DNA from 3 places in the Paraclostridium dentum genome. Region 1 is predicted to be linked to each of the others. Evidence: riboswitches for the same ligand, from Rfam matches in the RefSeq annotation. Region 1 holds a riboswitch; each other region holds the start of a gene.
The links. Region 1 has a riboswitch for cyclic di-GMP ahead of ACN6I1_RS13665 (YwmB family TATA-box binding protein). Riboswitches for the same ligand answer to the same signal wherever they lie in the genome.
Positions count from the first base shown of each region.

Region 2: another riboswitch for cyclic di-GMP. It lies ahead of ACN6I1_RS10855 (BsaA family SipW-dependent biofilm matrix protein); the one in region 1 lies ahead of ACN6I1_RS13665 (YwmB family TATA-box binding protein).
Region 3: another riboswitch for cyclic di-GMP. It lies ahead of ACN6I1_RS10245 (response regulator transcription factor); the one in region 1 lies ahead of ACN6I1_RS13665 (YwmB family TATA-box binding protein).

Region 1 covers NZ_CP183813.1:2,934,153-2,945,423, reverse strand. Annotated here, with positions in the region: gene ACN6I1_RS13685 (thiamine pyrophosphate-dependent enzyme) at 1-264, shown strand, start outside; gene ACN6I1_RS13680 (2-oxoacid:acceptor oxidoreductase family protein) at 266-826, shown strand; gene glmM (phosphoglucosamine mutase) at 1,001-2,347, shown strand; gene glmS (glutamine--fructose-6-phosphate transaminase (isomerizing)) at 2,590-4,416, shown strand; cyclic di-GMP riboswitch class II at 4,644-4,727, shown strand; gene ACN6I1_RS13665 (YwmB family TATA-box binding protein) at 4,892-5,638, shown strand; gene murA (UDP-N-acetylglucosamine 1-carboxyvinyltransferase) at 5,657-6,910, shown strand; gene spoIID (stage II sporulation protein D) at 6,985-8,025, shown strand; gene ACN6I1_RS13650 (M23 family metallopeptidase) at 8,245-8,925, shown strand; gene spoIIID (sporulation transcriptional regulator SpoIIID) at 9,023-9,289, shown strand; gene ACN6I1_RS13640 (rod shape-determining protein) at 9,396-10,442, shown strand; gene fabZ (3-hydroxyacyl-ACP dehydratase FabZ) at 10,444-10,872, shown strand; gene yyaC (spore protease YyaC) at 10,929-11,271, opposite strand, start outside.
Region 2 covers NZ_CP183813.1:2,348,449-2,359,719, forward strand. Annotated here, with positions in the region: gene ACN6I1_RS10820 (sensor histidine kinase) at 1-1,019, opposite strand, end outside; gene ACN6I1_RS10825 (response regulator transcription factor) at 1,016-1,678, opposite strand; gene ACN6I1_RS10830 (PepSY domain-containing protein) at 1,703-2,386, opposite strand; gene ACN6I1_RS10835 (vWA domain-containing protein) at 2,730-5,123, opposite strand; gene ACN6I1_RS10840 (LPXTG cell wall anchor domain-containing protein) at 5,158-5,889, opposite strand; gene ACN6I1_RS10845 (BsaA family SipW-dependent biofilm matrix protein) at 5,926-6,618, opposite strand; gene ACN6I1_RS10850 (signal peptidase I) at 6,684-7,259, opposite strand; gene ACN6I1_RS10855 (BsaA family SipW-dependent biofilm matrix protein) at 7,283-7,903, opposite strand; cyclic di-GMP riboswitch class II at 8,232-8,315, opposite strand; gene grdD (glycine/sarcosine/betaine reductase complex component C subunit alpha) at 8,818-9,966, opposite strand; gene grdC (glycine/sarcosine/betaine reductase complex component C subunit beta) at 10,021-11,271, opposite strand, start outside.
Region 3 covers NZ_CP183813.1:2,223,117-2,234,387, forward strand. Annotated here, with positions in the region: gene ACN6I1_RS10205 (ligand-binding sensor domain-containing protein) at 1-1,792, opposite strand, end outside; gene ACN6I1_RS10210 (hypothetical protein) at 1,820-2,389, opposite strand; gene ACN6I1_RS10215 (biotin-dependent carboxyltransferase family protein) at 2,662-3,678, opposite strand; gene pxpB (5-oxoprolinase subunit PxpB) at 3,678-4,373, opposite strand; gene ACN6I1_RS10225 (NRAMP family divalent metal transporter) at 4,403-5,593, opposite strand; gene ACN6I1_RS10230 (LamB/YcsF family protein) at 5,608-6,378, opposite strand; gene ACN6I1_RS10235 (DNA-binding response regulator) at 6,497-7,102, opposite strand; cyclic di-GMP riboswitch class II at 7,124-7,208, opposite strand; gene ACN6I1_RS10240 (response regulator transcription factor) at 7,335-7,940, opposite strand; gene ACN6I1_RS10245 (response regulator transcription factor) at 8,175-8,780, opposite strand; cyclic di-GMP riboswitch class II at 8,825-8,907, opposite strand; gene ACN6I1_RS10250 (glycosyltransferase family 2 protein) at 9,038-10,447, opposite strand; gene ACN6I1_RS10255 (HEAT repeat domain-containing protein) at 10,441-11,271, opposite strand, start outside.

The DNA.
Region 1 (11,271 bases):
TTAGGAACTTTAGATAGAGCTGTATTTGTAGAGAGAGTTTCTGTAGATACTCCTGCTAATGTAAGAAAAGCTAAAAAAGCTATAAAGAAAGCTTTTGAAGTTCAATTAGCTGGATTAGGATTTGGTATAGTAGAAGTATTATCAACTTGTCCTACAAACTGGGGATTAACTCCTCAAGATTCATTACAATGGCTAAGAGATAATATGATGCCATACTATCCAATAGGAAATATTAAAGATGTTAAAGTTGAGGAGGCGAAGTAATATGGCTACAGAAAGAGTAATATGTGCAGGATTTGGTGGTCAAGGTGTTATGTCTATGGGACAATTACTTACTTATGCAGGAATGCTTGAGAAAAAGGAAGTTTCATGGTTACCATCATATGGACCAGAAATGCGTGGAGGAACTGCTAACTGTTCAGTAACAATTTCTGATACTCCAGTAGGATCACCAGTTATAACTGATGATGCAACTTGTGCTATAGTTATGAACTTACCTTCACTTGATAAATTTGAAAAAGATGTTGTTCCTGGGGGTAAAATACTAGTGAACAGTTCATTAATAGAGAAAAAAGTTGAAAGAACAGATGTAAAAACTTACTACATACAAGCTAATGAATTAGCTTTAGAACTTGGAAATCCAAGAGTTGCTAACATGATAATGTTAGGAGCATACTTAGAGTTAAATAAATGTGTGGAAGTAGATTCTGTATTAGAAGCATTTAAAAAAGTTTTCGGTCCAAGTAAAGAAAAATTTGTTCCATTAAACAAAGCAGCTTTACTAAAAGGTGCTGAAGCAGTTAAATCTCAAGAAGCGCTTGCATAGTCGCAAAATGTCATGTTTGTTTAATTAATGACACAAAAGAGACAATAGTGTAAATACTATTGTCTTTTTTTGTGAAACATATTAAAATAACAATTATGAACTAAAGACCTGTATTGAACATAGTATAAAACTGTGATATATTAGAGTCTTATTGCTGGAAGGAGTTTTTTTAAAATGAGAAAATATTTTGGAACTGACGGAGTAAGAGGAATAGCTAATACAGAGCTTAACTGCGAGCTAGCATATAAACTAGGTAGAGCAGGAGGGTATGTTTTAACTAAAGGTAAAGATAAGGTTAAGGTTGTAGTTGGTAAAGATACAAGAGTATCTGGAGATATGCTAGAATCAGCCCTTATAGCTGGACTTATGTCAGTTGGATGTGATATTATAACTGTTGGTGTAATACCAACTCCAGGAGTTGCATACTTAACGAAGCATTACAATGCAGATTGTGGAGTAGTTATATCAGCATCTCACAACCCAGTAGAATATAATGGAATAAAATTCTTTAATGAACATGGATATAAACTTGATGATTCTATTGAGCTTGAAATAGAGTCATATATAGATGATATAGAAAAAGTAGAAGTACATCCAACTGGAGATAAAGTTGGTAAAAAGATACACGAACATGATGCTGTAAGAGATTATGTTGATTACTTAAAGACTATAGTAAATATAGATTTTAATGGATTAAAAGTTGTGTTAGATTGTGCGAATGGAGCTGCATATAAAGTTGCCCCAATGGTATTTGAAGAATTAGGTGCAGATGTAGTAGCTATAAATAATACACCAGATGGAAATAACATAAATGATAAATGTGGATCAACACACCCAGAGGGTCTTCAAGAAGCTATATTAAAAAATAAAGCTGATTTAGGACTTGCATATGATGGGGATGCAGATAGACTAATAGCTGTAAATGAAAAGGGTCAAATTGTAGATGGTGACCATATAATGATATTAAGTGCAATATATTTAAAGAAGCACAACAAGTTAGCTAAAGATACTTTAGTTGTTACAGTTATGAGTAATATAGGATTAGTTATAGCTGCAAAAGAAAACAACATAAATCTAGCAACAACAGCTGTAGGAGACAGATATGTTTTAGAGGAAATGAAAAACAGTGGATATAATTTAGGTGGAGAGCAATCAGGTCATATGATTTTCTTAGATTATAATACGACTGGAGATGGAACTTTAAGTTCTTTAGTTTTGGCTCAAATAGTTAAAGAAGAAGGTAAAACTTTATCAGAACTTGCAGCAGTAATGAATCAATATCCACAAGTATTAGTTAATGCTAGAATAAAAAATGAAAATAAAAATAGATATATGGAAATACCAGAAATTAAAGCTGAAATAGAAAGAATAGAAAAACTAATGGACGGATGTGGAAGAGTCTTAATAAGACCATCAGGAACAGAGCCATTAGTAAGAGTTATGTTAGAGGGTAAAGATGAAGGTCAACTAAAAGAATTAGCTACAAATTTAGCTAATTTAATACAAGAGAAATTATCATAATTTCAGAAGTAAATACTAAGATTAAGTCTTAGTATTTACTTTGCAAGCGCCAGAACTTAGTAAAATCTAAGTTGACGAGGACAGAGTTTATCGAATTGTCGGCGGATACTCTGCGGTGTGTTTACCATCGGAAGACTTTTACAAACCGTATAAGTGATTATATGTACAAAAAAAAGTTTATGTAAACTGACCTGAATCTTAAAAATATATAAAATAATAATATTTTTAGGAGGACACAAATTATGTGTGGTATAGTTGGATATTTAGGAAATAGAATGGCGACAGAAGTTTTAGTAGAAGGACTATCAAAGCTTGAATACAGAGGGTATGATTCTGCAGGTGTTGCTATAAATACAGGAAATGAGTTAGAAATAAGAAAATTTAAAGGAAGATTAGCTGTTTTAGCAGAGGATCTAGAAAAGAACCCTATAAATGGAGGTTTAGGAATAGGACATACAAGATGGGCAACTCATGGAGAGCCATCAGATGTTAATTCACATCCTCACTTTAATATGGATAGAACAATAGCTGTAGTTCACAATGGAATTATAGAAAACTATATGGAATTAAAAGAAGAATTACAAGCTGAAGGTGTAAAATTCTTATCTCAAACAGATACAGAAGTAGTAGCACATTTAGTTGATAAATATTATGAAGGTAATTTATTAGATGCAGTATATAAAGCTACTCAAAGATTAAGAGGAGCATATGCACTAGGTGTTATATGTAAAGATAATAATCAAGAATTAGTATCAGTTAGAAAAGATAGTCCTTTAGTTGTGGGACTTGGAGATGGAGAAAACTTTATAGCGTCAGATATACCTGCAATATTAAAATATACAAGAAATGTATATTTCTTAGAAAATGGTGAATTTGTTCATATAGTAGGAGATAAAGTTACTATATTAAATGAAAATAGAGAAGTAGTAAATAAAGAAGTTAATGAAATTACTTGGGATGTTGAAGCTGCATCTAAAGGTGGATACGAACATTTCATGTTAAAAGAAATATATGAACAACCTAATGGAGTAAAAGAAACATTAGTAAGAAGATTAAATGAAAACGGAGAAATCCATTTAGATGATATAAAGATGACTAAAGAAGATTTAGACAATATAAATAGAGTTTATATAGTAGCGTGTGGAACTGCTTATCATGCTGGACTTATAGGAAAATTCGCTATAGAAAAATTTGCTAAGATACCAGTTATAACAGATATAGCATCAGAATTTAGATATAGAGATCCATTTATAGATGATAAGACACTATTAATATTAGTAAGTCAATCAGGAGAAACTGCAGACACTTTAGCTTCTTTAAGATATGCTAAAGAAAGAGGAGCTAGAATATTATCAGTAACTAACGTTGTTGGATCTTCAATTGCAAGGGAATCAGACGATGTATTCTATACTTGGGCAGGACCTGAAATATCAGTTGCATCAACTAAGGCATATACAACTCAATTAGTATCATTCTATATGATAGCTTTAGACTTTGCTATAAAGAAAGGTACTATAACTAGAGAGTACTATAATGAAATGATAGAAAAACTAAAAGAAATGCCTTCAAAGGTTGAAGAAGCTTTAAAACAAGAAGATCATATAAAAGAAATTGCTAAGACTTTAAAAGAAAAACACAGTGCATTCTACTTAGGTAGAGGATTAGATTATAATATAGCTATGGAAGGTGCTTTAAAAATAAAAGAAATATCATATATACATGCAGAAGCATTTGCTGCAGGTGAGTTAAAGCATGGAACTATAGCATTAATAGAAAAAGGAACTCCTGTAGTTGCTATAGCTTCTCAAGGAGAGTTATTTGAAAAAATGGTTTCTAACATGGAAGAAGTTAGAGCAAGAGGAGCATATGTAATTGCTGTAGCTCAAGAGAAAAATAAAGAAGTTGAAAAATCTGCTGATGAAGTGATCTATATACCTAATGTTGAGGATGTATTATCAAGCATATTAACAGTTTTACCACTTCAATTATTATCTTACTATGTTGCAGTTGAAAGAGGTTGCGATGTAGATAAGCCAAGAAACTTAGCTAAATCAGTTACTGTTGAATAATAACAATCAAAGGTGATATCTCAATTTTGTATTGAGAATCACCTTTTTAAACTTTATGTATAATTTTATATACAATACTAATTTAAGATACTGACTAATTAACTAAATCTTAAAAATAGTGATTTGAAGCTTTTGAGAGTATAAGATAGGGTAAATCTAAATGAAACTCATACGAAAGCTTAAAAGCGCCAAATTTAGTCTCTAATGCGCAATTAAATATATTTCATAATGAATTGAGAAGCGAAGAACTATATCCTATATGTGGGCATCTTGGATATATGGAGTTATTGATGCAACCGGCTACACTTAAAATATAAGTATAGCTTTTTTATTGTGTAAAATTATATATAATTTAATATGTATAGAAAAAATTATAATAATATATTAAAATATTTTTGGAATCATGAATAGTATAACCAACCAATTTTTGTTAATACTTTATAGTATAAAACTGGAAATATGGGGAGGTAATACTATGAAAAAAATATTAGTGAGTATAAGTTTGATATTTATATTTTTATTAGGGATAGTTTTGTTCTATGGAGAATCAGAAGCTGAAATAAAGAATAATGGATATAATCAACTAGTAAATACTTTTGAAAGTATAGATAGTAATTTTAAATTTTATAATATGAAAGCTAATGCATATTTAGATAAATCTTTAGAAAAAGAAGAGATGAAAAATATTTGCATGGAAATAATTTCTAACTTAGGGCTTGAGGAATCTAATTTAAAATGGATTGAAAGTAAAAAGGATACTCAAACTCAGGTATATGCACAGATAGATGAAAAAGATAGAAATATATCTATCATTGTCGCTAATAAAGGTAAAAATGAGTCATATATTATAGTTGACATATTAGAAAATAAAGTATATAAAGATATAGTGGATATTTATACAGTTGTAGAAAATACTCTAAATTTGTATTGCAAAAAAGTCGATATTTATACATGTATGGCTGGAGAGTATAAAAAAAAGTTACAACTACACAAATATGATGATATTTTGAAAAAAATATTATATAATATGAATGCTAAAGAAATAGATAGGGTTGAAGAAGAAAACTTTATGTCGGTAACAGCTTTTAGTAAATTGATTAAAACTGATTACCTTGAATATTTGGGAAATAAGGTAAATTTAAATATAGGAATTAGGTATAGCGAAAACGAAGAAAAAACTATGATTTACGTAGCTACACCTATAATAAAATTAGATTATTAGTGTGAGGAGAAAAGTGAAATGGCAAAAATTTTAGTTAAGAAGAGTAATCCACTTGTAGGAAGTGTTAAAATAGATGGGGCAAAAAATGCAGTATTACCAATAATAGCAGCAACTTTATTAGCGGATGGAAAATCAGTGTTAAAAGGGGTTCCTAACTTAAAAGATGTACATGTAATATCTGACTTATTAAGACATTTAGGTGCTGAGGTTGAATATAAGGATTGTACATTAACAGTAGATGCAAGTAATATAAAGACTTGTGAAGCTCCATATGAGCTTGTAAGAAAGATGAGAGCATCATTCTTAGTAATGGGACCACTACTTGCTAGATTTAACCATACAAAGATATCTATGCCAGGAGGATGTGCAATAGGAACTAGACCTATAGATTTACATCTAAAAGGATTTAAGGCATTAGGAGCTAATGTAATAATAGATCATGGATTTGTGGAGGCTAATACGGAGAAATTAGTAGGAAGTAAGTTATACTTAGACTTCCCATCAGTAGGAGCTACAGAAAATATAATGATGGCTGCTGCTTTAGCAGAAGGTACTACTATAGTAGAAAATGCTGCAGAAGAACCAGAAATAGTTGATTTAGCAAACTTCTTAAATGAAATGGGAGCTGACGTAAAAGGGGCAGGAACTAACACAATAAGAATAAAAGGAGTTAAGTCACTTAAAGGTGCTGAACATACAGTTATACCAGATAGAATAGAAGCAGCTACATATATGGTTGCAGCAGCTATGACAAAAGGAGATATAACTATAGACAATGTAATTATGGAACATTTAAAGCCTGTTGTAGCTAAATTAAAAGAGGCTGGATGTGAAATAATAGATATGGATAATTCTGTGAGAGTCAAAGGACCTGAGGTATTAAAGCCAATAGATATCAAGACATTACCACACCCAGGGTTCCCAACAGATGTTCAAGCTCAATTTATGGCTATGGCTACTGTAGCAAATGGAACGGGAGTAGTTATAGAAACTGTATTTGAAAATAGATTTATGCACGTTGCAGAGTTCAATAGAATGGGCGCTAATATAAAAATAGAAGGTAGAAGTGCTATTGTTTCAGGTGTAGATCAATTACATGGATCAACAGTAAAAGCAACAGATTTAAGAGCTGGAGCTGCGTTAATTTTATGTGGACTTATAGCTGAAGGAGTAACTGAAATAGGAGATATATATCATATACAAAGAGGATATGTAGACATAGATAAGAAGATACAAGCATTAGGTGGAAATATAGAAATAATTGAAGACTAATAATTAGTCATAATTAACACGGGTTTTTCATAAAATTTATGGATTAGAAGTATTTATCCAAGGAGGAAAATTTTATGAAAAACCCATTGTTAGTTTTAGCTAGTACTGTTTTGGTAACTGCGGCGATACCTATTTGCGTATCTATATTTGCATATAGTTCGGATTCAAAGTCAGATATAGTACCACATATCCAAAATAAGTTGAAAATTGAAACTAAGCTAAAAATTAATAAAAAGAAAAGTGTTAAAAATTACGAAACTATAAATAAGGAATCACCTAAAATAAAGGTTTATAATCATAAAAAAGGAATAGTGGAGACTATAGACATAGAAGCTTATTTATGTGGAGTTCTTGCAGGGGAAATGTCTGCAGAGTTTGATAAAGAGGCTTTAAAGGCGCAAGCAGTAGCTGCTAGAACATTTACAGTATATAGTGAAAAAACTGGTAAGCATAAAAATGCAGCTGTATGTACAGATTATAAGCATTGTCAGGAATATAAAAGTAAATCAGAATTACTAAGTAAAAATGGCCAAGCTTGGATGGATAAATTTTATACAAAAATAGAACAAGTTGTGAAAGATACTAAGGGTCAAATTATAGTATATGAAGATGAGCCAATTTTACCATTATATTTTTCTACATCATCAGGAAATACAGAAAATAGTGAAGAGGTATTTAGTACTAAATATCCATATTTGAGATCTGTAGATAGTCCTTATGATAAAAATGCTCCTAAATATGCATCTAATGTTAAGATAAATAATTCTGACTTTATAAATACGTTGAGAAAAGGTTATCCTAATATGTCGATTTCTAATGATAAATTATCAAAACAAGTTAGTATAGAAGAAAGAAGTAAAGGTGGGTCGGTTGAGAAGATAAAGATTGGAAATAAAGAGATATCAGGCCGTGACATAAGGAGTTTATTTAATTTAAATTCTGCTAACTTTGATTTGAAATTTAATAAAGATTATGTGGATATTGTTGTAAAAGGATATGGTCATGGTGTAGGTATGAGTCAATGGGGAGCAGAAGGAATGGCTAAGGATGGGTATAAATATTATGAAATATTAGAACATTATTACTCAAATGTTAATATTAAAGATACATATTAAAAACTCTAAACTAACTTGATTTGCAAGTTAGTTTAGAGTTTTTTTGTATTTCAAGAATTAAATGAAATGAAGAGATGAAGATATATTAATTTATTTATATATAGTGAAAAATTAATATTAAAAATATGAAAATAAAATAAATATAAAAGAATAAAAATTGTATAAAAATAACAAATAAGGTACAAAATACAAATGTATGAATATATTTGGAGGTGCGTCATGAAAAAGAAAAAACTATTAGAGAAAGATGGTTTTTACTTAGCCTTATTTGTATGTGTTTGTTTAGTAGCAATTGGAGGTATTTGGTTTACAAAAAACAGTGTGGATGATTTAGCTTCAAAAAACGGTTTTTTAGATAATCAAAATAAAGTAGCAAAAGGTGATGAAGAAGGCGAAATTCACCTAATAGAAAAAGATGATAAAACTGTGCCAACAGCTACCAATTCAAAAGAGAACTTAGATAAGGTAAAAGAAAAAGAAGTTGTTAAAAAGGAAGAAACTAAAATAAACTATCTAGGAGAAAAAGTGACTAGAGAGTATTCAGAAAAAGAGCCTAGTTACTCAAGTACATTAGATGTATGGGAAATACATAAAGCATTAGATGTACAAGCTAAAAAAGGAAGTAAGGTAAAATCAGTTGTCAATGGTAAAGTAACAGATGTATTTAAAGATGACCAACATGGAGTATCTGTAAAAGTGGAATCTAAAGATAAAGTAGCTGTTGTTTATTCAAACTTAGATGACAAAGTATCTGTTAAAAAAGGTCAAGAAGTTAAAGACGGAGATGTAATAGGAAAAGTTGGTAATACTACTAGTGTAGAAAGTTTAGAAGGTGCACACGTGCATGTAACTGCAACAAAAGATGGTAAATCTATAGACCCTATGACGTTAATTAAATAAAAAATATAACAAGCTTAATCAAATTTGATTAAGCTTGTTATATTTTTTTGTTTTTTTACATATATATCACTAAGGTAGGATTTAAGGGGGGGAAGCTTTGAGATCGCATATAGAGGAAAGAGCTATAGTTGTAGCAAAGTATATATTAGAAAAGAAAACAACAGTTAGACAAACTGCTAAAACATTTGGAGTAAGTAAAAGTACTATACACAAAGATGTAACTGAACGATTAGAAGAAATTAATCCATCTCTTGCAAAAGAGGTTAAAATGGTTTTGGAAAAGAATAAATCTGAAAGGCATATAAGAGGGGGAATGGCAACAAAACAAAAATATGAAGTGAAGTGTAATAAAAATGTAGGTTAAAAAACCTACATTTTTTTCTTGACTAAAAACAAGTTTTTGTATATTTTGTATGTAGAGTGTTAAAATTAACGAAAAGTTTATATAAATTGAGAAGGAGTTGAATTTAATGACAAAAGGAGCGGATATAGGTATCGATTTAGGTACTGCAAATGTTCTTGTATATGTCAATGGAAGGGGTATTGTTGTAAAAGAACCTTCTGTTGTAGCAATAGATAAAAAGTCACAAACTGTTTTAGCTGTAGGTGATGAAGCTAGAAAGATGATAGGAAGAACACCAGGAAATATAGTAGCTATAAGACCTTTAAAAGATGGAGTAATATCTGATTATAATATTACTGAAAAAATGTTAACATATTATGTAGACAAAGTGGTAGACAAGAAAGGTTTTTCACGATTTTTCATGCCTAGAATAATGGTATGTGTACCAACGGGAGTTACAGAGGTAGAAAAGAGAGCTGTAGAGGAAGCTACAAGACAAGCTGGAGCTAGAGACGTTTATATAATAGAAGAACCTATAGCAGCGGCTATAGGGGCCGGATTAGATATATCTAAACCTGATGGTAATATGGTTGTTGATATAGGTGGAGGAACAGCAGATATAGCCGTAATATCTTTAGGAGGAGCGGTTGTAAGTGAATCTATAAGAATTGGTGGAGATAAGTTTGATGAATATATAGTAAATTATATGAGAAAAAAACATAATTTACTTATAGGGGATAGAACTGCTGAACAAGTTAAAATTAATATTGGGACTGCATATCCTAGAGAAGAAGAAGTTACTATGGATGTAAAAGGTAGAAATTTAGTAACAGGACTTCCTCAAAAAATAACTATAGACTCAAAGGAAATGCTAGATGCTTTGGCAGATGGAGTTAACCAAATTGTTTCTACTGTTAGATCTGTACTTGAAAAAACTCCTCCAGAACTTGCAGCAGATATAAGTGAAAGTGGAATAATAATGACAGGTGGAGGAGCTCTTTTATATGGACTAGACAAAAGAATAGAGGAAAGTACAGGTATGCAAGTTAAAATAGCTGAAGATCCTTTATCTTGTGTTGCGAAAGGGACAGGAGAGTCATTATCAGCTTTAGATATGTTAGAAACAGGTGGAACAGGGTTATTCAAAAGAAAAACTATAAAAGGAGAAGAATAATATGCTAAATATTGATCAAATAAAAGAATTAATACCTCATAGGTATCCATTTTTACTTGTAGATAAAGTTGTTGAACTTGAAGAAGGTAAAAGAGCTGTAGGGATAAAAAATGTAAGTGTTAATGAACCATTTTTCCAAGGACATTTTCCAGAATACCCTATAATGCCAGGAGTTCTAATAATAGAAGCTATGGCTCAAGTTGGAGCTGTGGCTATGATGTCTATAGATGAAAATAAAGGGAAACTAGGTGTGTTTGCAGGTATAGATAAAGTTAGATTTAAAAAAGAAGTTAGACCGGGAGATACATTAAGAATGGAAGTTGAAATGACTTCTTTAAGAAGAAATATAGGTAAGGCCAATGCAAGCGCATATGTTGATGGAGAATTAGTTTGTAGCGGAGAATTAATGTTTGCATTAGTTCAAAAATAAAGAAGCTGTCTTTTGACAGCTTCTTTATTTTTTAGTATAAAGGGGATATATTGAAATCAGGTTGAAAGTATTAAGGATAATGCTATTATTTCAGCCATATCTAAAATAAAGCTTAGACGGATACTATTAAATGAAAACTTATTATTTTCGTCTACTTTATCAACAATACCAACGATAGAATAATTCCCAATTTCAGGAAGTTTCTTACCTACTCCCTTTCCGGGCAGGATAGGTCCTTTTCTTACTTGTAAATTTCCTATATTGCTTTTTGATCCTAGACAAGCATCTATAGCCAGAAAATTACCATTAACATGTTTTTTCTTTATAGACTGTAGGGATTCATATATATTTAAAGCATGAATAGGTTTATCTAAAGTACCATAAACAGGATATTTATAA
Region 2 (11,271 bases), 590 kb from region 1:
TAAGCATCTTTTTCACACTCAAATTTAAAATCAACATCTTTTCTTATGACTTCAAAGTCATATATAATTTGATCGATTGAAGCTTCTAAGTTTATTTTTTCTATTTCTTCATCAACTATTGTTTTGTTGTCTAACTTTCCAAGTTCTAATAAATCATTTACAAGTTTTGTCAATCTATCAACTTCATCTAAACTTATTTTAAGCGATTTATTTAGTGTTTCAGGATCATTTTTCCCCCATCTATCTAACATCTTTAAATGCCCTTTTAATATGGTTAAAGGTGTTCTAAGTTCGTGTGATGCGTCTTGAACAAACTGTCTTTGTACTCCAAATGAATGTTCAACTGAGTCCATCATCTCATTAAATATTATATTAACTTTATCAAACTCATCTTTTGGATTTTGTATATATACTCTACTTGTTATTCCTTTTTCTTGTACTTCTTTCATAGTGTTGCTTAAGTTGTTTAATTTTTTTATAAACTGTCTTGATATATATATTCCTGCTATTAAACTTATTATTAATCCTATTATCAACATAAAAACAATTATAAGGATTGTATTTTCCAGGAAATCATCATATAATTCACTTTCTCGCTCTAAATACATATAGTATTTATGATTGCCTATATGCACAGGTGTTATTAAACTTACCTTGTCGTTATTTACGCTCAAAGATGTATCTATAATATATGAACTTGGTTTTTGATAATTGAAATGTTTAGGTTTTTCATCCATTGTATTTAAAATTTCTTTGTTATCTGAATTATATATAATAGCGTTTAAGTTCATAGATTCTAAAATTTCTTTTTGCACTTCATCCGAGCTGTTGTTATTAAGTAAAATTTCTAATTCATTGGCTCTTGATTGAATTTCTTCTTTTTCATATTTTATAGTCCAAACTCTAAATACTATAAATTGAGATATATAAGTTATTAAAAATATTACCACTATAGATATAAACGATATAAGAGTCATTCTCCAAAATGTCGATAAAGATTTTAGTTTCTTTATAATCATCTTAAAACATATCCTACACCACGAACAGTATGTATATAATCATCATTTTTTAATTTTGATCTTAGATGCCTTATATAAACATCTACTACATTAGTTTCTGCATCGTAATCATAACCCCATACATGTTCTAATAAGTAGTCTCTAGTTAATACTTTATTTTCGTGTCTTATTAATTGAAGTAATAGTTCGTATTCTGTTGTAGTTAAATTCACTACTTCATCTCCACACTTCACTATTCTAGCTTCTATATCTATAGTTATATCTTTAAATTTCAAAGTACTTGTGTTGTTGTTGCTCAAATTAACTCTTCTTAATATTGTTTCTATTCTTGCTAAAAGTTCCTCTATTGCAAATGGCTTAACAATGTAATCATCCGCTCCCATTTGTAGTCCAGAAACTTTATCCATAACATTATCTCTTGCTGTTAACATTATTATAGGTGTGTTTTTTGATTTCCTTAAACGTCTACAGACTTCTAGACCGTTTAAGGTTGGTAACATTAAGTCTAGTATAATCATATCATAATCTTTTTCTAGGGCCTTTTCTAAGCCTTCTTTTCCATCATTACACATTTCAGTTTTGTATCCTTCATGTGATAATTCCATATTTATAAATGATGCTATATTTTCTTCATCTTCTACTATTAATACTTTGTACAAAAAACTCACCTTCTTATATATTTATTAATCCAAATTGCTTATACCTTGCTTTGTGTTTTCATAATCTATAGTTTCATTATTTTTATCTGAGGTAGAATCATAGTTTTCTATATCTACTACTTCACCAGTAACAGAATCAACTTCTACTTCTTTTATTATATTATTTTTATCTTTTATTTTAAACTCATACACTATAGACCTTCTATCATCATCTATTTCTTTATCTACCCCAATAACTTCACCTTGTACCTTTTTCAATGCAATATTTTTAAGCTCTTCTTCTGAATATTTGCTCTTAGATTTTATTTCATTATAATTATAGCTTTTTTCATCATTACTGTCATAATCTTTATCATCTTTTTCATTATGATTTTCCATATCTATTATAGCACCAGTCTTTGAATCTAACTCTATTTCATTTAACATGTTGTTTTTATCTTTTATTTTAAACTCATATACTACAGACATATTATCATCATCTAAATCCTTTTTAACTCCAACAACATCTCCTGGGATTTGCTTTAAAGCTACCTTTTCTAATTGCGCTTGTGAATAATTTTCATTCGACTTTACGTAAGCATAAGCTGCACCTGTACCTAAAACGCTCAATCCAATAGCTCCACTTATCGTTAAAACTGCAAATTTTTTAAACTTTCCTTTATAACCCTTTAAATTTTCTATCTTATTTATTACATCTTCCTTTTTCATAATCAATACCTCCATAAAGTTTTAATTTTTACTATGAGCTTATTATATATAGCCATCATGAAAACTACTTTAAACAGGCATTAACTTGACATAAAAATAATATTAAAATTTTTTAATAATCCATTTACCTATCTCTCCACACACAAAAATACTGAGCTGTACTTGAGCTCGGGATTGAATTTTATGTTGCCGCGACATTTATCTATCTCTCCATACAAAAAGACTAGGCTATACTTCGGGCGAGGGATTTGTGTGTATGTTGTAGCGACATTTACAAGCATCTTCCCAGCTTGTATGGAGCAAAACATACACACAAATCCCGAGCCCACAAGTAACCCAGTCTTTAATCATACTTAAGTTTATTTTCTACATATGCTTTATCTTGCCAAAACATATCATTCACTAAAGTATTACTTACTTTAATATTAATATTATTATTATCTTTACCTATAAATAATTTACCATCTTTCACTTTCTTTTTATCAATATTTTCTTTATCATTTACATACTCTTTGAATTTAACCCATTTAGTCCCATTATCTGTAGGATCTTTGTCTATCCATACCTGAACTTTTTCATAATTCATAGGTAAAATTTCTTCTACATCATATAAACCTTCTGTAAAATAGTTCATAGAAAAATCCTTATTACTAGATATATCAGTTTTTTCACCTTTTAAATAAAAAGGCATAGACGTTTCCATGTTTCCATTTAAATCAACTGTATATTTATGATTTTGGCTACCTGAGTTTCCAAGTATTGATATAGAAAATCTATCATTGCGATTTACATCACTATCTTTAGCTACCGTCCAGTTTCCATTTTTATCTTTCTTTACGATTTCTTTTCTTATAGTTACCTTTCCCGTTTGATAAGGTATATCAACTGCTGGCTTATTAAATACTTGTTCCTTATCACTTCCATTTATAGGATCTTTATATTTAATTTCTGCATTTGCATTTGTGGGAATTTTCTCACCCCCAAAGTATGGATCTTTAGTAGAAATATCAAAACTTACTTTAACTCCCCCTGTAAGTTTTCCATTTCCAGCTTTTTTATTTGCAATAATATTACCTATTTTAAACGTTATTTCATCTTCGCCTTTTGAATTTTCAGATACAACAATATTTTCAGGTGGTATCTGTATTTCATTTCCATCTAAATCTGTTATTTTCCAGCTTTTGTCCACTATATTAAACTCTTTTGAAACTACATCGTGTATAACAGATTCTTTAGCTACGGAAGCATTAATATTTTCTTTTATTTCATTACTTATATCATTAAATATTCCATTTATACTATTTAAATCTTGCGTATAATATTTACCTGCATATTCACTTGGATCAATTACATTTTGAATAGTTTTTAAAAAGTTTACAGCTTGACTTTTTTCCTCCGCATGAGCATTAGTAAATAATCCTACACTATAAAATTTAGCATCTTTATACCTAGGATTATTATTTACCTGTATAGTCTCTGGACGTGGTTCATATGCAATTCCTCCGATATTAACTTTTGTAGGAGCTCCATATCCTGTAAAGTAGCTATAATATTCTCTTTGTGCATGCTTAACGTGTATATCAAATCCTGTATATCCCCACTGATAAGACTCTGATGGTAGTCCATCTGAAAAAAAGACTACATATTTTTTTGCATCTTTTCTTGATTCTTTACTACTTAATATATCTTGGGCTCTCCATATACCATCTTGAGTATGAGTTCCTCCACCTGATGGTATATTTTCAATAGCACTATCTATTGTATTTAAATCTGATGTAAAGTTTGTCTGTAGTTTAGAACTTCCGCCCCTTACATTGTATTTGTATGAATCATAATAGAAATTAGCTACAGATATTTTAACTTGACCATCATTGCTTCCGTTTAAAATATTTTTGCTTAAATTTTTAGCTGCAGATTTTACTTTATTTATTTTATCATTCATACTTCCTGATGAATCTATTACAAGCACTATGTCAGCTTTTTTAGAGTTTTCAATTGATCCTTCCCCTTTTGCTTCCAACGTTATATTATATGTTCCATTTTCATTTACTTTAGCGCTTTTATTGATTTCTAAATTTTTATTACCTTGGCATCTTTCAGTATTTTGTATTGTTTGTGGTGCTGATTTATATTCTGATTGTATAGCTTCTGAATTTATTTTTTCTACGCCTTTGTCTAAAGTAACTTTAGCATTAGGGAATTTTTCTAATACTTCTTGTTCACTGTTTTCTAATTTATATCTAATCTCCGATTTTAAATTTAAAGATTCATTTTCACGTTTTTGAGCATTATCTCTTAGTTTTGCTTCAAATGATAAATCTACTTCTTTTGAAGATATATCTCCTAAATTAACGCTTATACTATCTTTAGCGTTTGTTACTTCACTTTTTATATTTTCCTTTTCTTTAATTCCGTTTACAGAAATATTCTCTGAACTTATTTCAAAGTTGTCAGATATTTTATTTTCAAAAGATGTATTTTTAATATTTACATCTTGTTCATTCCCTTTTATTTTTAAATTTACTTTCAACTGTGTATCTGATATTTTTTCAGTACTTTGTTCTAACAAAAGTTTATTATCCAATGTATGTATTGGATTTTCGCTTGCTACTTCCTTAATAGTTAAATTGTTTGTTTCTTGAGCATATGAAGTAGATTTACCTTCAATATTTCCTAAGCTTGATATAATCAACATTGTTAGTACCATTATACAAGATACTAATCTATTTTTTTTCATTTAATGTTCCTCCACACTCCTTGCCTAAACATATTTACTTTTTAGAGTTCTTGTTTTTTCTACTAATTAATAAAAGTAAAATACTAGTTATCCCTAATATTACATATATAAAAATCCCGTCTTCTCCTGTTTTTGGCGATTCACTCCACATGTCATCTTCATCTGATTCTAAATCATTTGGATATTGATCTGTTTTGTCTTTGTTGTCGACTTTATCTGATTTATCTACAGTTTCTTTATCATTATCATTACTTTCCTCTTCACTTCTAACTGCTGTAAATATCCAATCTATCTGAGCAGACTTGTTTTTATATTCATTTCCTGTAGATGCTCCATCTAATTTAACTTCCGCAATAAGATTTTCTTCCTGCCCTGGATTAAATACTCCTAAACTAATACCTTTGGTTAATTTATCTTCTCCATTAACTGCTTCATCATATATAACTTCATCTTTATATGAAATTTTTAAATCTAGTTTATCTAAAAGATCATATTCTTCTTTCGGGCTTACTCGTTCTGCCCTTAAGAAAAGTTCGTATGGATATTTATGCTTATTTTTAATTTCTAAAGTTCTTCTTATATAATCTCCTGGAATCATGTTAGGATGTTGTAGAAATAAATCATCATCAGGTATGTATACTAATTCATTCGCATTTCCCAATAATTGAACATTAGGTGGAGCCAGTGTATCTGCATCCACCTTTATAGTTGTTATTATTGAAAGAAGTGAAGTGACTACTAAAATTTTTCTTAGACAGCTTTTCACATTCTCACTCCTTTATTAGATTTTTTAATTTTAATCTTAGTTATTTTTATTTGGCTCTTTAGAATCCGTTGCAGCTACAGCCCCTTGTTTTTGTAATTCATCTAATTTTTCAAGTAATCCACTGTCTTTAGCCCAATCTTTATATGCATCATTTGAAGCTTGTATAGAAGTAGCATCAATATCTATGTCAAAACCTAATCCTCTGTACTCATTTCCTGATTCCTTATCTAATGTTACAGAATCAAGTAATGTATTAGTCCATCCTTCCGGTCCTATTTTTCCCATGTAGTAATAGTATCCATCTTTTCCAGCAAACCAAGTTCCATTAGTTTTGCTTTCATTTAAATTTTTAGTAAAGTTTAATATTATTTTATTAGTTTCTAATTTTTGTCCATTTACTTCTTTTATTTCTTTTCTAACTTCATTTCCACTACCATCTTTTGTTACTTCTACAAATTTAGGTGTAAGTTTAACTCTTACAAATTGGTCGTATGTTGTAGTATTGCTTACTTGTACATCTTTATTTACATTATCCCCTGGAAGCATGTTTGTAGGTTTTTCAAATTCCTCAATTATTTTTATTCCACTCCCATTATTATCTTTATTTGATGCTGTGTTAAAAGTATTAGTTGCTTTATCTTGAGATGTAAACCATGCAAGTGTTCCCCCTGCTACCCCTACTGTAAGTACCCCTGCTACTGCTAAAGCTTGAATTTTCTTTTTATGCATATTAACCCCTCCAAAATTAAATATTTACTCAATCTATGTAATCAGCTATTACTGTTACAGTTATTTTATGCATCCGCTTTTTCTTTTTCTTTACTTTGTCTTTCTTCTTCATCTATAGATTTTAGTTTTTTTCTAAGATTGCTACCTATAGCACTTAATGCTGTTATTGCAAATATTCCTACTATAATTAGCGATAGGTGTGACTTCATCCATGACATAATAGTTCCAACTTTCGGTATGCATTTAACAACCTTACCTACAACTGCTTTTGATTCTACTGGATTTTGATCTTGCACATTATTTGCATCACCTTGTGTTATGTATTTTATTCCTGCTCCATCTTTTATAACTTCTTTTACTCTATGTGTTGTTATATTTCCTGAATTTTCACTTTTAAATGTTATTACATCCCCTACATTTATTTGTTCAGGTGGTAATTCTTTAGCTATTACTAAATCCCCAACCATTATTGAAGGTTGCATACTTCCTGTCATTACTGTAAAAAACTTATGTCCCATTATAGTTGGCTGTTTTCCCTCTTTTACAGACTTTACCATAATAAATGATATGGATAATAAAGATATTAGAACTACATAAAAAAGTATATTTCCTATTTTTTTAAACATTTTTTTGTTTTCCATAGTATATTCTCCCTGAAATTTTTTTACCTAGTACATAAATTTTCTAGCATTTTATGTATTCCTTGATTTTCAATATTGTTCCAAGTTTTTTTATATGCATCCTTTGTAGCTTGCACAGCCTCTGCTTTTACATCTACTATCAAAGTCTTATTTTTATATCTTTCTTTTAATTCTTCCGGAATGTTCGCACTTACTGATTTTAATATTTGCTCTGTTTCTTTGTTCTTTGCAACCATAGTGTTATAGTAATAATAATTGTCGTTGCCATAGATCCATTTATTATTTTTTATCGTATTTTGATTTGCTATTATATTATTAGTTTCATAGTTTAAAGTTACTAAATTAGTATCTCCTGGCCATGCATTTCCTTTTTCATCTACCCATCTAGGGATTATCGATACTCTTATAAGTGCCGGTGATGTACTATTATTTTTTATTTTTACTGCTTTGCTATATTCATCTCCATCCCAATCCTTAGGTGGTGTAAACTTTTCACTTACTTCTATATTTATATCCCCCAAATTTAATGTATTGGTTACTTTATCTTTGGATGTCAAACTTGCATATGATATCTTTTGAACGGTGACGACACATATTAATAAAAGTATAGCTATTGCTCCAACTTTAATTCTTTTTCTACTCATTTAACTCTCCTTAATTTTTCATAATAACTAAAAATTCACTTTGCTTTATTGTGTAGATTCTCCACAAACTCTTAGTAAATACAACATTTTTAGCATAAAAATTCGCTTTGCTCATGTCGCTCAAATTTCATGTCGTCAACGTCCACTCGGTAAACTCGTGTCCCGTTACTCAAACGACTTCGTCCGTTGCTCAAAAAGCTTTTTTATGCTCAAAACATATAATATTTATATAACTAATTTTTATAGATTCTCCACAAATTCTTAGTAAATACAACATTTTTAGCATAAAAAAGGCTATTTAAATGATAAAAGTAATTTTTTACTTATATCTTTAAATAGCCGGTTGCACTATTAGCTCCATATGTTTCAAGTGCCCATATACAAAACATATTTCATAGCCTCTATATTTAAACCTATTAAATTTCTTTTTAATTTATTCTTCTTTTTTATTATACTGAAAAATATCCCTTAAAACACCCTTAATCGTTTTCCATTTTTTTACATTTTATTTAATTAATTTACTGTTTACATTGTTTTTCAACTTTTTTAATTTATATTTTAAATATTATTAATTCAATAAATTAAATTATACATTATTGCGACATTTTCACTATTTTTTTGACACAAATTGATAAGTCGATACTCATTTTAATTTATTGTAATTTTGAAAAAACATCCCAAAAAAGACTGAGTTGTCAGTTAAGTGTAGGATTTGTGTGTATATTGCAGCGACATTTACATATCATTTCCACAAAAAAAGACTGAGTTGTAGGTTTGAATGGGATTGAACTTTATGTTGCAGCGACATTTACAAGCATATTCTCAGCTTGTATGGAGCAAAACATAATTTCAATCCCATTCCTCCCACTAACTCAGTCTTCAAACTACTTCCATGGCAAGGATTCGTTTTTTAATTATTTAGCAGTATAACCTGCATCTAGAAGCATCTTAACACACGCTTCTCCTTTTCCGTCAGCAACAAGAACTATAGGACCCGTACATCCCATACCACTTTCTGCATAAATTCCATTTTTCCATAAAACTTTAACCGCATCTTCTAAATCCATTATATCTACACCAGATATTTGATGAGTAACAACTTCTTTGGCCGGCATAGCTACTTCCTCATCATTATCTTTCTTAACTTCTTTCTTAGTTAAAGCAGCTATAATATCGTCATATTTAGCATTTTTAACATTTTTAAATTCATCTTTTGATACCTTAGTAACATCACCTTTAACAACGTCATAAGCGTATCTTAATGCATTTGCAACAACTGGAGAACCAGATGCTCTAGATAATATTAATATCTTTCTATCATAGTCTTCACCTACACCAGGACCATATCCAAATCCTTGAGCTTCATAATCTCCACCAGTAGTAAATGAAGAGAATACTTTCATAAATATATTTCCACTTAAAGTATCAGTAACCATAACATCTGGAGCACCACATAATAAGTCATTTCCTCTCATTACGCAACCACCATCTGCTCTAACTGATTCAGCAAAAGATATATCATATCCATTTGCTTGTAAATCTTTTAAAGCTTTTTCTACTTGTCTAGCACCGTCAACATTTAATATACCAACAGTAGGGTTTTTGATTCCTATAGACTTAGCTGTAGATATACCGTAAACAGCATTTCTAACCATAGCTTCTATTCTGTTTGTAGCACTTGTTCCTGTAGTAGTAGCAAGTATCATTTCTTTTCCTCTACCTGGAGTTATAACTCTACCAACTGTAGAAACTCCTATAGGGAAGTTGTAATGCATAGTTACACAAGCATCTATGTAACCTGAATCTAATAATTCTTCCATTTTAGAATGCATTTCGCTTTCTTCATTAACTTCAACAACCTCAAGTTCAGTTTCAACTTTAGGTCCTATTAAAACTATATCAAATAAATTTGACTTAGCTAGGTGAGCACCTTTAACTAAATTTTCAGTTCCATGCTCACTACCTAATGTAGTCAAACCAATTCTAACTTTTTTACCAAATTCGCCGCTTTCAATAGCATTTGCTATATCTAAAAAAGTTTCGGCTATAATCTTTTTAGGCATAACCAGATCTCCCCTCAAAATGAATTTTTATAAAATTCTATACGTCTTCTATTCCTACTCTTCTATTAACATATCTTGAGCTAATTTTTTCATAGATTCAGCTATAATTTTCTTGATTTCTTCTTTAGATACTGCAGCTGCTTCTTCCTCTACACCTTGATTTCTCTCAACTATGAAAGAAACTCCATCGAATAAGTTAGTCATTCTTCCTAAGAATAAACTTCCCTTACCAACTACCATAGCTCTGTTTTTATCTCCAGAAGTTAAATCATCTATACCAAATCCTATATATGGAACTCCTGAAGGTATATGTCCTTGAGTTGGAGCCCAACCTGGTATACCTTTTTCGCTTACAAAATTCTTTAATTCTTTCTTTTCTAAGTCTCCACGCTTAACAGCAAGAGCACCTATCATTTTATAGTTAGCTTCTGGAACATCCCCAGCTCCAGCAGGCTTAGTTATATCTGGATTTTGCATTTCAACTGAGTAAACATCAACATCAGTTATTTTTAAGTTAGCTCTATCAAGTCCACTAGTTATTAATGCAGTCATAACAGCTTGTGGAGAAGATCCAGTTCCAACACTATGTTTTCCTGTTAAATCAGTTCTTATTATTGGGTTTACTCCATCGTTTTCAGAAACTAAAACAGCAAATCCTCCAACAACGTCTTCTAATACTGGAAGACCTTTTTTAACGTGGTCTTTAGCATTCATTCCAAGTTTAGCACTAGCTCCACCTGCAACTACCATAACATTTTTATATATTCCTGATTTAACAAGTGCAGCTGCATTTATTAAAGCATGAGTAGGTCCAGCACAGAAACCTCTTGTATCTGATCCTGAAGCATTTTGAAGTCCAGCCATTTCAGCTATAGCCTTAGCAAAGTTTCCTCCACCTCTTTGGTTCATATCTCCACAAGCTTCTTCTGAACATTCTATTACATAATCTATATCCAATGGATTAACATTTTCTTTTCTTATTAATTGTACTGCAGCCACCACTCCTGAAGCTTTTACAACTAAGTTTTCAAACATTGTATGTGCGTTTAAGTTAACGTCAACATCATGAGCTCTCTTAACATATCCAACTAATTGATCATTATGGTATAATCCTTCAGCATGGTGTGAATCTATTAATTCATTTGCATCATCTATATTATCACCTTTAAGCTTTCCAAAGAATGGAGCTAGCTCTGGGTAGTTCTTTTCAAAGTTAGGTCTTATATTGTTAACGAAATCTTCTTTTAATTTAACTAAGTCAAAAGCATCGCATATTTGCATCATTGCTAAAAATTCATCTTGTGG
Region 3 (11,271 bases), 710 kb from region 1:
CTGATTTATCTATAACTATTCCGTATATAGTATTATTAGGCAATCCATCTTCCATTGTGTAAACTTCAAACTTTTCTGTTTTTGGATTAAATTTATTAAGTCCATAATTTGTACCTATCCACAAGTTACCTTGTTTATCTTCATTTATAACTCTTACAGAATTATTACTTATAGAATTTGAGTCATTTTCTCTCATCCTGTATAATTTTGTTTTTTGAGTCTTAGGATCAAATTTTAAAAGTCCCCCATCTAAAAAATATCCTATCCAATATATTCCATGTCTATCTTTATAAATACATCCATTTAATTTATCTTCTATATTATATTTAGATGACAAACTAGACATATCTACTATTTCACCTGTAGATATATTTAATATTACAACCCCTTCAGTTGTTCCTAGCCATACTTTATTATCATCATCGATAATCACACTTCTTATATTACTATTTTTTAAACCAGTATCTTTATTGTACACCTTTAACGTTTTTTCTTTTTTATTTATTACATTCAGTCCATCATCTGTGGAAATTACTATTATGTCTCCTTTTCCCTTTATATCATACACTTTGTTACTACTTAACCCATCTTTTCTTTTTATATAATAAGTTTTTTCCTTTTCTCTATTTAAAACCGTTACTCCTTCCGAATTTGTTCCAACCCATAGCACACCATCATTATCTTTATAAACCCCACTTACCATATTATCTGAAATGGATGTCTTATCTTCTGGATTTGGATCATGTTTATAATAATTTATATTAGTCTTTGAATCAAATATACTTATCCCAGAATAAGTACCAAGCCATAGAAGACCACTTTTATCTTCCATTATGCAAAATATTAAGTTATCGGTTAACCCATTTACATCGTACTTTCCCTTTTGATAAACTCTAAACTTATCTTTTAACTTATCGTATTTTACTAGTCCCGAGTCTGTAGCTATCCAAAGTTCTTTATTTTTATCCTGTAATATGTCTCTTATAGATGAATTTTTATCAATTCCTTCTGGAGGGTCATACTCTTTTATTTTATTTGTTTTTGTATTTATTTTATATAGATTTTCATTTCTAGTCCCAATCCATAAATTTTTATCCCCATCAAAATAAACTTTGTATACAGTTAAATCTTTTCCACAAGTATCTTTAGTCAAAAATTGTTCAACCGTTTCATCTTTTTTATCAAATTTATATAGTCCCTTTTTAGTCCCAATCCAATAGTTACCACTATCATCTTCAGTTATATCGTATATATGTTTACTTTTTAATTCAGTCAAATTTTTAATTGCTGGTTTAAACTTATCATTTTTTTCATCATATATATCTACACCATTTGCTGTTGCAATTAAAACCTCACCATCTTTGTTTATTAAAATATCATAAACACTGCTATCTGATAAATTCCCATTATCTTTGCTATTATAGTAGTTTTTTATAGAATCAGTTTCAGTATTTATTTTACTTACCCCTCCTATAGTTGCAACCCACAAATTGCCTTTCTTATCTTCTTTTATATCGATAATATAACTATTTGCTATTCCTTTTTTGGGGTCTTTTTTTTGACCATACACTTTAAATTCATATCCATTGTAAACATTTAGTCCATCATTTGTTCCTATCCATATTCGCCCTTTACTATCTTGTTCTATTGCTTGTACTGTTCCCTGAGATAATCCTTGGTTTATAGTTATATTTTTAAAATTTATACTTTCTTGTGCATTAGAAATATCAACTCTGAGTATCATTACAAAAACTATAGATATAAATAGTTTTAAGTATTTTATTCTTTGCATAAATTTTTTCTCCTAAATATTTACTTATTAATCGCTGTGTAGACCTTCAGTATAGTTTAAAATTTTTTTATACTTTAATCTTGGGTAACTATCACTTATAAGTGCATAGTTCGAAAGCTTATTTCCTATCCATCTAGAATGTATTTTGCTATATATCCTAATTGATGCTAAAAATATTTTGCAATCCGGACACGTATATATATGATGTATCCTTTTATTTTTCTTTTTAAATTCGGTATCTATATTATATGCTCTAATTTTGTAAAGCATATGACTATTGCAGCTAGGACATATATATATAGATTTATAATACAGTGAATTTTTTTTAAATTCAGAGGTATAACAGTCTTCTTCATTTAATGATTTAATTTCTTTTATTCTATCACTAGACTTAGCCCAATCTATTTTTTTTAAAAACCCTTTACCTCCAGATTCAAAATCAGACTTATCCAAGCAGTCTTTATTTAAATTAAATTCTTTTAAGTAACTACATCCTGCATACTTTCTATTTAAATAGCTTTTGTTATTTTCTGCTATGTAATTTTTTTCATTACAGTTAGAATTTTCCCGTCTAAATAAATCAAATTTTATTTTCATGGAATCACTCCTTTAATACTTTTGTTATTACTACGAGTATACACTTTTTAACTGTAAGTTTTTGTCGAAATTAGTATTTTTTTAAAATTTTGTACAGAATCTTAAAAAAATACTATTAAATATTTAAATTTAAAATAACAGGCATTATGAGTAGCGTTAAGGTTTGTCCTAAATATAGGGATTGTGAAATGTTATGAGTAAAATAAATAAAAAAATTACCAATATATAATTATATATTGGTAATTTTTTTATTTATTAAAAGTTGTTAAAATTCAACGTATTTCTTCACATACAGTACTATAATTAACCCCATTTAAATTTATACTGTAAAATTTTTCATTCACTAATTCAAACTTTTTTATATTGTTCTTAATTTCAGAAATTTCATCTTCATATTTTTTTAAAGTTCTATGCGCCTCATATATATCTACTTCTTTAAATTTAACTTTATCTCCTGGTTTACATTGAGCTAATTTGCATAGATCTACGCTTATAACATTAGCTATTTTTGTATAACCTCCTACTGTCTGTCTATCCGACATCATAATAATAGGATTTCCATGTCCTGGAATTTGAATTGCCCCAAACGCTATTCCATCTGAAACTATATCTGCACCATCTAAATGATTAATTTTATCCCCAGATAATCTATACCCCATTCTGTCACATTCATTTGTTATAGTATATACAGAGTTATAAAAAGTTTTTATATTTTTTGAGTCAAACATATTATCTTGTGGTCCCCTTATTGCTCTTAATATAATTTCTTTATCATACTCTTTTACATATTTTTTAGGCAAAATTGAGTTTATATTCCCATCAAATTTTAAAAGTCTTATATAGTCTTCATCTATGAGTTCCCTACCTTTATATCCTCCTAGATTACCTTTTATATACGTTGACTTACTCCCCATAACAATAGGTACGTCTATTCCTCCACCAAATGCAATATAAGTTCTACATCCATTTTTCATCCCAGAAAAAGATAATATGTCTCCGCTACTTACAATATAACTTCTATACATATCAATTCTAATTCCATTTAACATAGGGCCTAAATCTCCACCAGTTATTGCTATAATAGATTTCTCATCGAACTCTATAGTAGGGCCAATTATTAATGATTCTATACATGCTTCATATTCATCATTTCCAACTAATACATTTGCAACTCTTAATGAATAATCATCCATTGCTCCAGAAACAGGAACCCCATATTGTTGAAACCCTATTCTAGGACCACCTTGAATTAAGCTTAGTAATCCTTTATTTAAAACTTTAGCTCCCACTAATTAGCTCCCCCTTCATTTAAAAATGTATTGAACTCATCCTTTGTTATAGGTGTAAACTTCACATAATCTCCTGCTTTTAATAATATAGGATTTTCTCTTTTAGGATTATACAATTTAATAGGTGTTCTTCCTATTAATTGCCATCCTCCAGGACTCTCTATAGGATATACTCCTGTCTGTTTTCCAGCTATACCTACAGATCCTTCCGGTATTTTAACCCTTGGATTATCTAACCTAGGAGTCTCTAGTTTGCTATTCATTCCCCCTAAATATGTAAACCCAGGAGTAAATCCTAACATATAAACTAAGTATTCAGCTTCACTATGAAGTCTTATAACATCTTCAATGCTTAATCTATTATGTTTTGCAACAGTATCTATATCAGGACCACAGTCATTTCCATACAAAACAGGTATCTTGATTATATTTTTTTCTCTTTTATCTAAAATTTTCAAATTAAATTCTATATTTTTTACTGAGTTTATAAGATCATTAAATGTTATTTTTAAAGGGTTATAAATTATCATAAGAGATCTATATGTTGGTATCATCTCATATATAGAATTAATCAAACTAGACGATTCTATATTCTTCATTAAATTTATAACTTTTCTATTTATATCTTCATCTATAATATCTCCAAATTCAACTACTATAGCTTTATCTCCTGCTAACAAGTATTTTGTTTCCATAACTAATTTTATCCCCCCAAAAAGTATTTTTAAAATAACTTCGTTATATCTTTAAGCGATATCAAACCACCTACAGCAGTAACTATTACTACTAAAACCCCTAAAATTAATAACCATTTTGGATGCTTATATTCACCCACAATTTCTTTGTTTTTAGATGCTAATAGTATAACGCCTAAGGTAATAGGAAGAATCAATCCATTTAAAGACCCAGCTAAAATAAGTAAACTTGCTGGCTTTCCTACTGCTGCCATTATTAATGTTGAAATAAATATAAACAAAATTATAAATTTATTTTCATGTTTATCTATTAACGGATGAAGCGTTTTTATGAAAGAGACAGATGTATATGCAGCTCCAATAACTGATGTTATACTAGCACTCCATAATACTAATCCAAAAAATTTATATCCTAAATTTCCAGCTCCATATTTAAAAGCTGATGCAGCTGGATTTTCAGGATCTAAACTTAATCCTTGTGAAACAACTGCAAATACCGCTAAAAATAATAAAATTCTTACTATAGTTGCTACACTTATACCTAATATCGAAGATTTTGTTACATCCTTTAAATTCTCTTCTCCTGTTATTCCCGCATCAATAAGTCTGTGTCCTCCTGCAAAAGTTATATATCCCCCTACACTACCGCCTAAAAGAGTTATTATTGGAAAAATCAATCCACCTGGGTTTTCTGGAATAAATGTTCCTTTTACAACTTGATACATATCAGGTTTGTTTATTATAGCAACATATCCTACTACAACTATTACTATAATTGCTAATAATCTTGTAAATCTGTCTATTATTGTCCCAGATTCTTTTATTAAAAAAATTGCTATAGCTATAAATCCACATACTAAAGTAGATATTGTAACATTGGCATTAAACATTACATTTACCCCAAGTGCTGCTCCCCCTACATTTCCAATGTTAAATGCAAGTCCTCCTATTCCTACTAATATAGCTATAAAATAACCTAATCCCGGCAAAACCTTATTTGCTATATCCTGGCCTCTAAGCCCAGATACTCCTATTATTCTCCACACATTAAGCTGTGCTCCAACAAAAAATATAGTAGTCATTAAAACTACAAAGCCAAAACTAGCTCCATATAACTCTGTAAATTTAGCTGTTTGAGTTAAAAAACCAGGTCCAATAGCTGAAGTAGCCATTATAAAAGCAGCTCCCATAAGAGCTGTCAAGTTTTTTTTATTATACATAAATACTCCTCCAATTATTTAATAACTTCACTTATGCAACATATATTTATGCCTTCCTTTATAAGCTCTGATTTTATGCTTTTTACAAATTCTATAGCTTTAGGATTATCTCCATGTACACATATAGAATCCGCTTTGATATCTATGTATTTTCCATTTATATCCTCTACTTTGTTTTCTTTTACCATTTTTATAACTCTTTTTATTGCTATATTTGGATCATATATAATAGATTCTTCAAGACTTCTTGATACTAACGTTCCATCGCTATTGTATGCTCTATCTGCAAATACCTCATTTGCAACCCTTAACCCTACATCTTTCCCAGCATCTATAATTGAGCTATTTGCAAGTCCAAGAAGAATTATATTTTTATCAACCTCATATACTGCTTGTGCTATAGATAAAGATATCTCATAATCTTTCGCTGCCATATTATAAAGAGCACCATGAGCTTTAACATGTTGTATATTTGCTCCATTTGAAATAACAAAAGAATTTAGTGCCCCTAATTGATATTTTACGTAAGCCTTAACTTCATCTTTACTAATTTTCATTTCTCTTCTTCCAAACCCTATAACATCCATAAACCCTGGATGAGCGCCTATTTGCACATTATTTTCCATAGCTAATTTTACAGTTTTATCCATTTGTATTGGATCGCCTGCATGAAATCCACAAGCTATATTTGCTGAGGTTATATGCTTTAAAACCTCCTCATCCATACCTATTTTATAACAACCAAAACTTTCTCCTAAATCACTATTTAAATCTACTTTATACAAATTCTATTCCCCCTATAAACATTTTTAATTTTTATTTATTGTCCTACTTAAATTTTATGAATAAAAAATAATGGTATGACTTAAATTAAGTCATACCATTATTTTTTTATTCATATTCTTACAAAGAAACAATTCCTCTGTTGTACGCATATATAGCGGCTTGCATTCTATCTTTTAAATTTAATTTCGAAAATATATTACTAGTGTGTTTTTTTACTGTATGTTCTGTTATATACAATTCTTTTGAAATTTCAATATTAGTTTTTCCTTTTGCTATACAAACTAATATCTCTTGTTCTCTTTTTGTAAGTGTTTCTATACATTCATTTTCACCTCTAGAGATATAGGTTTCAATTAAATCAGAATCATAATATTTTTTACCCTTAGATATTTGTTTTACAGCATATCCTATATCTTCTGAATCTATGTTTGCCAGTATATATCCGTCTATACCTATTTTCATAGATTTTGCAAATAAGCTTCTATCTTCATAAAAATCTAGTATCATAATCTTTGTCTTTGTAGTCAATTTTATATTTTTTAAATCATTAATATATCCTTCATTTGTCTTTTTTAAATCTAAGATAATTAAATCATAATTTTTTTTATGTATATCTGAATATAAATGACTTTCAATAACTTCACTTACACAACTTTCTTCTGATAATATTTGTACTATACCTTTTCTTATTATTAATGACTCAGAAATAACTATAACTTGCATATTTCCCCCCCATAAAATATCAAGCTATTTAGCCGGTTGCACTACTAGCTCAGTATATTTCAAAGTGCCCAAATACAAAATATACCTCTTAGCATCTAAACCACTTAAATTAATCAAAATTACTACTTTCGTTTAGCAATCATACTTATAGTATATATCTATATTGAGTATGCGTAATCATAAAATAGTTGTATTTGTAATGGTACTAAAGTATAATACAAGTTTTATTTTTCTACATTTTCCCTTGTTCAATTGCATAAATCATTATATCTTGTCTGTTTTTCAAATTTAACTTAGATAAAATACTACTAACATGTTTTTTTATTGTATATTCAGTTACATCTACTTCTTTTGCTATGCTTTTATTGCTTAATCCTTTAACTAAAAATTTCATTACTTGCTCTTCTTTTTTTGTTAGATTTTCAAAATTAGATACACATTCATTCTTAGAATTCCCCAATAAATCTGAATCAAAAAACTTCTTTCCATTAATTATCTTTTTTATTATATATTTAAAATCATCTTCATCTGATATATCTAATATGTATCCATCAATTCCAACTTTAAGTAAATCTAAAAATAAACTTTTATCTTTTTTTGTATCTAATATTATTATTTTTATATCTTTAAATTTTTTAATATCTTTCACTGCTTTTGTAATATAATTTTGTTGACTATTTGAATCTAGGAATAGTAATTCACTGTTCATTACATCTTCTATACTTATATCTTTTAAATTCGGTAAAGATTTTACATTCATATCATCAAAAATATTTTCAAATAAATGTGTAAGTGAATTTCTAAATAAAAAGCACTCTGAAACTACTAGAAAATTCATTTTTTCCCCCCCTAAAATAAACTTTTATCACTAAAAGTAATCTAATAATATATTAATTTATTAAAATTTAAAAATATATTATTAGATTAAAGTATATATTATCACCTTTAAGTATTATGACGGTACCTAAAAGTGTTATATAAAAGTCTAGAGATTAATTTAGATATCTGTTAACACATTATATAAGTTTAAAATAAAAAAAGATGTTTCAAACTTATATTTTGAAACATCTAATTATGATATATTTAACATTGAAATTATAGCTTCTTGTCTATTTTTAAACCCTAGCTTACAAAAAATATTACTTACATGCTTTTTAACTGTATACTCAGTTATATAAAGATTATTTGCAATTTCTTTATTATTAATTCCCTTTGCAATTTCTTGTAATACTTCATGTTCTCTTTTTGTGAGTAGATCCATATTAATTATATATTTATTTTGAACTATGTTTTCAATTAAATCCGATTCAAATACTTTTTTACCTCTTAATACTTTTTCTATATTATATATAAATTCATCCTTATCCTTTATATTAACTATATATCCATCTACATTGATTTGAACTAATTTTGTAAATATAAATTCACTTTTATTTCTGTCTAAAACAATTATCTTTGTGTCCTTTGAATATAACTTTATATACCTTATTAATTCTAAATCAATTTCTGTCTTATCTTCTATTTCTATAAATATCAATTCTGAATTTAACAGTTCTTCTTTAGTCAAATCTGATAATCTTTCTTTTAATATTATATTATCCATCTTTAAAATTTCTTTAAATACACGATATAAAGATTCTCTAGTTATAAATGACATTGATATAACTAGGTTTGCCATAATATATTTCCCTCCTTTTCCTTTAAACAATATCTTAAATTGCAAATTAGAAAAGCCGGTTGCGCTACTAGTTCCATATACTCCAAGCGCCCATATAAAGAGTATACTTCAACACCTCTTCCTACCTTATGTATTAATCTAACTAATTCTACCACAGTATACTTTTGTATACCATATTTTCTCTTCGCCATTTTACTACAAATTTTGTGCTATAATCAAAAATATTATTATCAAATTTATACCTAATAATCTCTCTGTTATTTTATCTTATTTTGTTTTTTTCTACTTATTTTATTCCATTGATATTTTCTTTTTCTATATCCAATAAATCCTGTTATCCTATACCATGAACATAGTTGCCTATACCCAAAACTTTCAAGAAATGCAAATAACATGAGCTTTAATAAAGTTGATAATTTTAAAATATATTTAAACATGTAGTTTTCAAGTATTATCGCTGTCAAAGAGATTATTACACTATAAAAAATATATATAAATAAAAAAGTGATTAAAAATTTTAAATTAAGTAATCCACTAAAATACGATATTAAAATTATAATCAAACCAAAAACATCAATTATACATGAAAACATTTCATAAACAACAAAGTAAAGAAAAGAAAAAATACCTACTAATCCGTATTTAGGATTTAAAAATATGTATCTATGACTATTTAAACTAGTGATTAGACCTATATGCCATCTTCTTCTTTGTCCTTTTAAATCCTTAAGTTTTTCCGGAACTTGTGACCAACATATAGCTTTATATTCATACTTAATTTTATATTTAATCTTATTTTTCCTATAAAAGGAATGCAGTTTTACCACAAGGTCCATATCTTCCCCTACAGTATCTGTATCATAGCCGCCTACATTTAAAACTGCATTTTTTTTAAACAACCCAAATGCTCCTGATATTATTAAATTTCCATTAAAACTATTAAACCAAACCCTTGTTGTTAAAAACACTCTATAATATTCTATTGTTTGAAATATTGTAAGAATCTTTTTAGGTGGCATTACTTTAATAACTTGGCCTTTATCTAAAACAACTTGATTGGCTACTTTTATACTACCTCCTACAGCTATAGTTGTATCATCTTCCATAAATGGCATAACTATATTACTAATTGAATCACGTTGTAAAATTGAATCTGCATCCAAAGAAATAAACAATGGATATTTAGATACATTTATGCCCATATTTAATGCATCTGCTTTTCCTCCATTTTCTTTTTTTACCAATGTCAACTTTATACCATCTTTGATATAGCCTTCATATATAAATTGTTCATTCTTACATTTAACCAATCTTCTTATAGGTCTTGGAACTTTTTTTAATTCAAATTTATTTATTAATTTATTAGAAGTATCATCATTTGATCCATCATCTATAACTACAATTTCATATTCTGGGTAATCTACATACGATAACGATTCAATACAGTCACAAATTGTTTCCTCCTCATTATAAGCTGGAACTAATATAGAAACAGGTACATAGTTATCTGTGCTTTTCAGTGAAAGTTCGTTTAAATACATTTTATTACGTTTATCTTCATTTAAATTTAAAATAGCAAATATAGTAGATATAAAAAATACTATAGCGTAAATAAACATATAATATAAAAAGAACGCATTTAAATAATCTACGAATAATCTTAACATTGATATTCTACCTCTATCTCCTCTAATTTTTCTAAATACTCTTCATACGATATCTTGTTGTCCATAAACATTGCATAGAAAAGTATATCTTTTGCATATTTATCATCATTTTCCAATATATAATTTATTAAATCTTTATCACCAAATTTTAATATGCTTATTGCAGAGTTATATCTAACATACCAGTTTTTATCATTTATACTTTTTAAAAGTGCTTTTTCACTACATTTACACTTATAATTTTTTAAAGCAATTGCACATACAGCTCTATATTCCCAATCCCCATTATTTAATAATTCAATGATTGTATCCTTACATTCATCATACTTTATAATAGTAAAGTATTTTACTATACTTATATTAATTTCTTTGCTTATATTATCTTTTAATATGTTTAATAGTTCTTCTTTTACAAATTTAATTTTATTGTTTTTAAAATGTTCAACAATTACTTTTTGTAGGCTTTCATTAAACTCTTTAAAATCATTTATCAAATATTTATCTAATTCACTTTTGTCTCCTCCAAATTGATTTATTATATCTGTGAAAACTTTATTATTTATATATTTTTCTTCTTTAGATACATATTCAATAGCACTTCTCAATGTATTTATATTTCCTATTTTCGATATTGATTCTAATGCTGTTACTCTTAGATATATAGATTTAGTATTTATACAGCTAAGTAAAAACTCACTTATTTCATAGTTACTAAGCTTGTATTCTCCTAGATTTATAGCCATATATGTTTTTAATGTATTATCCTTTAATTTATGCTTTAAAACGTATCTATTTACTATATCTTCGAAATTCTCCATATAAGT